3 regions of the Streptosporangium sp. NPDC049248 genome follow, and region 1 is predicted to be linked to each of the others. Evidence: riboswitches for the same ligand, from Rfam matches in the RefSeq annotation. Region 1 holds a riboswitch; each other region holds the start of a gene.
What was found. Region 1 has a riboswitch for S-adenosylmethionine ahead of AB0K21_RS10120 (FAD/NAD(P)-binding protein). Riboswitches for the same ligand answer to the same signal wherever they lie in the genome.
Positions count from the first base shown of each region.

Region 2: it holds a riboswitch for S-adenosylmethionine, as region 1 does, so the genes downstream of both, thrC (threonine synthase) here and AB0K21_RS10120 (FAD/NAD(P)-binding protein) in region 1, are expected to answer to the same signal.
Region 3: it holds a riboswitch for S-adenosylmethionine, as region 1 does, so the genes downstream of both, AB0K21_RS32285 (aminotransferase class V-fold PLP-dependent enzyme) here and AB0K21_RS10120 (FAD/NAD(P)-binding protein) in region 1, are expected to answer to the same signal.

Region 1 is NZ_JBFAQY010000004.1:196,426-198,683, forward strand. Features, by position in the region: gene AB0K21_RS10120 (FAD/NAD(P)-binding protein) at 1-1,152, opposite strand, end outside; SAM riboswitch class IV at 1,278-1,390, opposite strand; gene AB0K21_RS10125 (DUF402 domain-containing protein) at 1,443-1,964, shown strand; gene AB0K21_RS10130 (enoyl-CoA hydratase-related protein) at 1,990-2,258, opposite strand, start outside.
Region 2 is NZ_JBFAQY010000006.1:30,274-32,531, forward strand. Features, by position in the region: gene AB0K21_RS13665 (S1 family peptidase) at 1-1,190, shown strand, start outside; SAM riboswitch class I at 1,400-1,542, shown strand; gene thrC (threonine synthase) at 1,557-2,258, shown strand, end outside.
Region 3 is NZ_JBFAQY010000023.1:77,341-79,598, forward strand. Features, by position in the region: gene AB0K21_RS32285 (aminotransferase class V-fold PLP-dependent enzyme) at 1-1,137, opposite strand, end outside; SAM riboswitch class IV at 1,190-1,305, opposite strand; gene AB0K21_RS32290 (TerC family protein) at 1,513-2,256, shown strand.

The DNA.
Region 1 (2,258 bases):
GGCCGCGAGGTAGCCGTGCATCCACTTCTGCAGCCCCGCCCGGTCGCCGAACCTGATGCCCGCCAGCGGCCGGTCGAGCCGGTCGAGGTCGAGCCGGTCCAGGTGCCGGGGCACGGCCGTACGGATCAGCTTGCGGATGCCCGGGCTGCGCCACTCCTCGTCGGCGAACGCCTCCGCGAACGCCGCCCAGTCCAGCCTGGCGCGCTCGGGGTGGGCGGTGAGGAGCTCGTGGTAGTACGCGAAGGCGAGCTCCTTGGCGACCAGCGGCCACACGTCCCGGCGGAAGTTCCACGGGCCCTCGCCCAGCGCCTCGCGGGTGAGGAAGCGCGGCACCGGCGGGCGTGCGCCCCCGAAGGGGTAGCCGGTCTTGGAGTGGTACGGCACGCCGCGCCGTGATCCCACGTGCAGCAGGGGCTCCCGCCCGCCGGGCAGGTAGACCAGTTCCCCGTCGTACTCGCGGACGAACCGGCCGCCCCGGCCCGAGGTGAGCAGCACCATCAGGTCGACGAAGGCCAGCCCCATCCCCCGCACGATCACCGGCTCTCCGGCGGGGATGCCGTCCAGGTCGAGGTCGGCCGCGTATCCGGTGGGCAGGTAGCGCAGCCCGCCGCGCACGGCCAGGTCGGCCAGCGCCCGTTCCTCCCCGTTCGGGGTCACGTCGCCGTGCCCCTGGGCCAGGATCACCGCGTCGACCTCGATCGTCCGGCCGTCCTCCAGCCGTACCGCCTGGCCGTCGGGGATGTCGGCGAGGTCGACGGCGCGGGCCGGATGCACGTGCACCCTGACCCCGCGCGGGGCGGTCTCCACCGCGTGCCTGAAGACGTGGGAGAGGTAGCCGTTCTGCGCCGGGCGGGAGGCGAAGGTGCCCGGGTCCCCGCCGAGCCACTCGGCCAGCGTGGGGCCTGGACGGATCGGCCCCTCACAGCGCACCGACTCGTCGGTGAAGAGCGTCACGTCGGCGGCCGCGGAGTTCATCCAGAGCAGCTCGGGCTGGTCACGGCGCCAGACGCGGCCGCCGCCCGGCGGGTGGGGGTCGATCACGTGAACGTCGAGCGAGGGCCAGCCGAGCAGGTCGGCGGCGTTGGCGCAGATGCGTTCCACCAGGCAGGTGCCCGTCGGGCCGGCACCGACGACGGCGATCGAGGCGCTCATGCGGCGGCTCTGCGGTGCGGCCGGTAGTGGCCGTGGGTGTCGGGGTCGACGGGGCTCGCGCAGTTCAGTGTGCTGGTCTTCGACATGTGGCACTCCCGGACATGTCTCGGTGACCCCGGTGAGGGGGTCCGCGCTTGCGGCACGCCGACCGTGCCGCCAGGTCTCCCCCGGGGGCACCCCGCCGCGGTGCGAGGGTTGCCGGTCAGCCAGCCGGGGCTTCGCACTGACACTCTTAACCTATTTAGAAGGTAGGAAATACATAGATCTCTGTCAAGGCTTAATGTTGGGGAATGTCCTATGAGACGGTGAAGGTGGTCTACCGCAAATACGACGGGTCACTGCACTGGCACCACAGCGGTCTCCTGCTCGGCGAGGACGAGCACGGGGTGTGGACCGGCTGCGCGGCCAACTCCGTCGGCCGCAAGGGCCACGGACCCGAGGTGGCCTCCCCGCATGCCTTCGTGATGCTCTTCCCCCGCGACGCCTGGTGGACCGCCGCCTTCAACTCCGCCCCGCACAAACACGAGATCTACTGCGACATCTCCACCGTGCCACGGTGGAGCGACGGCGAGGTCACCATGGTCGACCTGGACCTCGACGTGATCCGGACGCGCCGCAACCCGGCTAAGGGCCGCGCCTGCCGGGTCTTCCTGGACGACGAGGACGAGTTCGAGGAGCACCGGGTCAGGTACGCCTACCCGCCCGAGGTCGTCCGGAGCGCCCGCGCCTCGGCCGCCTGGCTGATGGAGGCCGTCACCGCCCGCACGGCCCCCTTCGACACCGCTCCGCGCTGGCTCGCCCTGGTCAGCTGAGAGCGCCGGAGCGACTACGGCGTGACTACAGCGGCGGGAAGCCGGGGGCGCGGCGCTCGACGAAGCTGGCGACCCCCTCGGCGAAGTCCGGCCGGGTGAAGGAGTCGACCATCAGGCGTGCCGCGGCCGACTCCGACGCCTCCAGGGTCTGCTGCCAGTCGCCCCAGATCTGACGCTTGATCACGGCCATCGAGGCCGGAGAGCTGTACGTCGCCAGCTCGCGGGCGTAGGCCAGGGTCTCCTCGATCAGCCGCTCTCCCGGCACCGCCCGGTTGGCCAGGCCCAGCTCGCAGG
Region 2 (2,258 bases), on a different contig from region 1:
CCGACCTCCCCGCGATCGTCGCGGCGGGCGCCAGAGCCGAACTCGTCAAACGGTCGCTGACGGAACTCGCCGGGCTCATCAGTGACCTCAACGTGGACCTGCCGGGAAAAGGCGGCGGGGGTGATGTGCGCTTCGTCGACGCCAGGAACAACAGGATCGTCATCCTGTCGAAGAGCCCACTGGCAACCGAGGATCTCGTGGAGGCCGTGGGGGCCGACTCAAGTGTGGTGAAGGTGGTGCCGTCCACCGAGCGGCCCCGGCTCCTCAGCGACCTGCAGGGCGGCGACGCCTACTACGTCGGTGTCGCGAGTCGTTGCTCCGTTGGTTTCTCGGTGATGCGCGGGACCCAGGCGGGGTTCGTCAGTGCCGGTCACTGCGGTAAGACCGGTGATGCCACCACCGGTTTCAACCGGGTGCCCCTGGGGGTCTTCCGGGCGTCGTCCTTTCCCGGCAACGACTACGCCTGGGTCGCGGTGAACGCCGGCTGGACGCCCAAACCGGTGGTGAGCAACGGCGCCGGCGGCACCGTGCCCGTCGCGGGCTCCCGACCGGCTCTGGAGGGCGCCTCGATCTGCCGTTCCGGCTCCACCACCGACTGGCACTGCGGCCTCATCCGGCAGTTCAACGCCAGTGTCACCTACCCCCAGGGCACCATCCACGGGCTGACCCGTACCAGTGTCTGCGCCGAGCCGGGCGACTCGGGTGGCTCGTTCATCTCCGTGGATCAGGCCCAGGGGGTCACCTCCGGCGGCTCCGGCAACTGCGTCACGGGCGGCGTCACCTACTTCCAGCCGATCAACGAGATCCTCACCGCCTACGACCTGACCCTGCTGACCGGCGACGCCACCAACCCACCGGGCACCGTCCCGCCCGCTCCGACGGTCTGCACCGGCTACCCGAAGGTCTACACCGGCACGCTGAACAACGGTCAGTCCGTCTCCCAGCCGAGCCGCTACTACCGGGCCGCCGTCGCCGGCATGCACTCCGCCTGCCTGGACGGCGGCGACGGCGTCGACTTCGACCTCTACCTCCAAAGGTGGCGGCGGCCGAACTGGGTCACCGTCGCGACCTCGGAGGGCGCGGGTTCCGACGAGCGGATCAGCTACACCGGCCCGCCCGGCGCCTACCGCTACCGGGTGGTCTCGGTGAGCGGCTCCAGCCCCTACACGCTGAAGGCCAAGGCGCCCTGACCCGCCTTCCGCGGCCTGGCGCGGGAGGTTCCACGGGACGTCCACCGCGACCGGTGCCTGCCGGCCGCGGCGGCGCCCCTGCTGCGGACAAGGGCGCTCTGTCCGGCAGGTAACACGCTACGTCTCGCATAGTGAGACAAGTGGCCGGGGTGGCGGTACGGCGATGTAGAGTGCCTAAGACCTGCCTGTCAGGTCTCCAACTGAATATTTGCTCATCCAGAGGGGTGGAGGGATCGGCCCTGCGAAGCCCCGGCAACCATCCCGGTTCAAGACTCGTAATCGACACGAGGTCAGCCGGGACAGGTGCCAATTCCGGTCTGTGACCAGGGTGGTCCGCAGACGAAGATGAGGGAAAGGCCTCGCTTCATGGCGCTCGCAACCACTGAGAACACCACCACCTCGCTCGGTCGTGTCGAAGACACCCGAAACCAGCAGTTCGGCCCCGCCGTGGCCCTGTCCTGTCGCGAGTGCGGTGCCCGCTACGACCTCGGCCCGAGCTTCGCCTGTATCGAGTGTTTCGGGCCCCTTGAGATCGCCTACGACTTCGGGCGGGTGACCCGGGAGCAGATCGCCGAGGGGCCGGCCAACATCTGGCGTTACCGCTCGCTGCTGCCCGTCCCCGCCGACGTGGCCGCCAAGCCCAACATGGAGCCCGGCTGGACCAGGCTCGTCAACGCCGGCAACCTCGCCCGCGAGCTGGGCATGCGCTCGCTGCACGTGAAGGACGACTCCGGTAACCCCACGCACTCCTTCAAGGACCGTGTGGTGGCCATCGCCGTCGAGGCGGCCCGTAACTTCGGCTTCCACACCCTCTCCTGCTCCTCCACCGGCAACCTGGCCGGTGCCGCCGCTGCCGCCGCCGCGCGGGCCGGGCTGGACGCCTGCGTGTTCATCCCCGCCGACCTGGAGCAGGCCAAGGTCGTCATGGCCTCCGTGTACGGGGGCAGGCTCATCGGCATCGAGGGCACCTACGACGATGTGAACCGCTTCTGCTCGGAGCTCATCGGCGACGAACTGGGCGAGAAGTGGGGCTTCGTCAACGTCAACCTCCGGCCGTACTACGCCGAG
Region 3 (2,258 bases), on a different contig from region 1:
GAACTTGCCGTCCCGGACGCCGATGCCGTAGTCGCCGGACAGGGCCTCGGCGACCTCGCGGGCGGTGCGGCCGTTCACCACGAAGGAGACGATGCCGACGCGCGGGTGGTCGGGGCCCCACAGGGACAGCTCCTGCACGCCGGGGACGGAGGCGAGGCCCGCGCGCAGCCGGTCGAGGAGACGCTCCTCCTCGTGGACCAGCGGGGTCCAGCCGGTGGCGGTCAGGGCGTCGCAGGCCGCGGCCAGCGCGATGGCACCCAGGACGTTCGGGGTTCCGGCCTCGTGGCGGGCCTCGGGGTCGTCGTGCCACTCGGTCCCGTCGTCGTTCACCGCCCTCACCGCCCCGCCGCCCCGCAGGTACGGCTCGGCGTCGGCCAGCCAGTCGGAACGGCCGATCAGCGCGCCGGCGCCGAACGGGGCATAGAGCTTGTGACCGGAGAAGACCACGTAGTCCAGGTCGAGCGCGGTCAGGTTGAGGCGGCGGTGCGGGACGAGCTGCGCGGCGTCGACGAGGACGCGGGCGCCGTGGCGGTGGGCGATGTGGGCCAGCGCGGCGATCGGCCACAGCTCCCCGGTGACGTTGGAGGCGGCGGTCACGACCAGCAGCTTGGGGCCTTCGACCGAGGCCAGGGCCTCGTCGGCGGCGCGGACCGCCTCGCCGGGGAAGGCGGGGACCGGCAGCCGCAGGGCACGCTTCCAGGGCAGCAGCGAGGCGTGGTGCTCGGTGTCGAAGACCACGGCGGTGGTGCCCTCGGGCAGGCTGCGGGCCAGCAGGTTGGTCGCGTCCGTGGTGTTCCTGGTGAAGATCACCGAGTCGCCGGGACGGGCACCGACGAAGGCACGCACCGTCTGCCTGGCCTGCTCGTAGCGGGCCGTGGTCAGCTGGGAGGCGTACCCGGCGCCTCGGTGGACGCTGGAGTACGCCGGGAGCGCGGCGGCGACGGCGGCGCTCACCGGCTCCAGACAGGGGGCGCTCGCGGCGTAGTCGAGGTTGGCGTAGCGGACGAGCCTGCCGCCCCTGACCGGAACCTCCAGATCGGAACCGAGCACGGCGGGGATCGGCCGGTCGCCGGACGTACGGGTCGCGGGGGTGGCCGTGTCGGCGGCTACGGCGGTGGAGATCGTCAGTATGGACATGCCAGGGCTCCTTCGAGGTCATCGGACCCCAACCCGTGGCACAGGTGCCTGGAGCCCGCGCTTGCCCGGCACACCTCGTGCCGGACCAGGTCCTCACCCGGGGCACCCCGCCGCGGACGCGAGGGTTGCCGGCCAGCGAGCCGGGGCTTGTCACTGGCACTCATGACCTACGGGGGAACTATAACCGACCTCTGCCGGGAATTCGCAAGCGATGTCCCTTGGGTTCGGGAACTCACGATGGATCCCGTTCGTCTGGGCAGTGAGCCGGGTGGCGTCCGGCGGCGGGTGATGTCTGTCCTGGTAGTGGGTGAACAACGCCGAACGACAAACCTCGTCGTGCCGGTAGTGATCAAGTAAGGCGAGCTGGAGGCTCAGATGTTGGACTGGGTGACCAACCCGGAGATCTGGATAGGGTTCGTCACCCTCGTCGCTCTGGAGATCGTGCTAGGCATCGACAACATCATCTTCATCTCGATCCTGGCGGGGAAGCTTCCGCCCGAGCAACGGGACAAGGCGCGCAAGTTGGGTCTCCTCGCGGCCCTTCTCAGCCGGCTGTTGCTGCTGCTGGCACTGTCGTGGGTGGTGAGACTCACGGCGCCGCTCTTCGAGGTCCTGGGGCAGGAGATCTCGGGACGAGATCTCATCCTGCTCGGCGGCGGGCTCTTCCTGCTCGGCAAGAGCGTCATCGAGATACACGACAACGTCGAGGGCAAGTCCGGGCACGGCAGCACCAAGGTCGCGGCCTCCTTCGGCTCCGTGATCGCCCAGATCATGCTGCTGGACATCATCTTCTCCCTCGACTCGGTCATCACCGCGGTCGGCATGGTCGACCAGCTCGGCGTCATGATCGCGGCCGTGATCGTCTCGGTCCTGGTGATGCTCTTCGCCTCAGGCCCGATCAGCCGCTTCGTGGACAAGCACCCGAGCATCAAGATGCTCGCCCTGTCGTTCCTGGTGCTGATCGGCGTCGTGCTGATCGCCGAGGGCCTCGGGCAGCACATCTCCAAGGGCTACATCTACTTCGCGATGGCCTTCTCGCTCGTCGTGGAGCTGCTGAACATCCGGCTGCGCACCAAGGCGGCCCGGTCCGAGAAGTCGGACGAGCCGACCGAGGCGTAGCG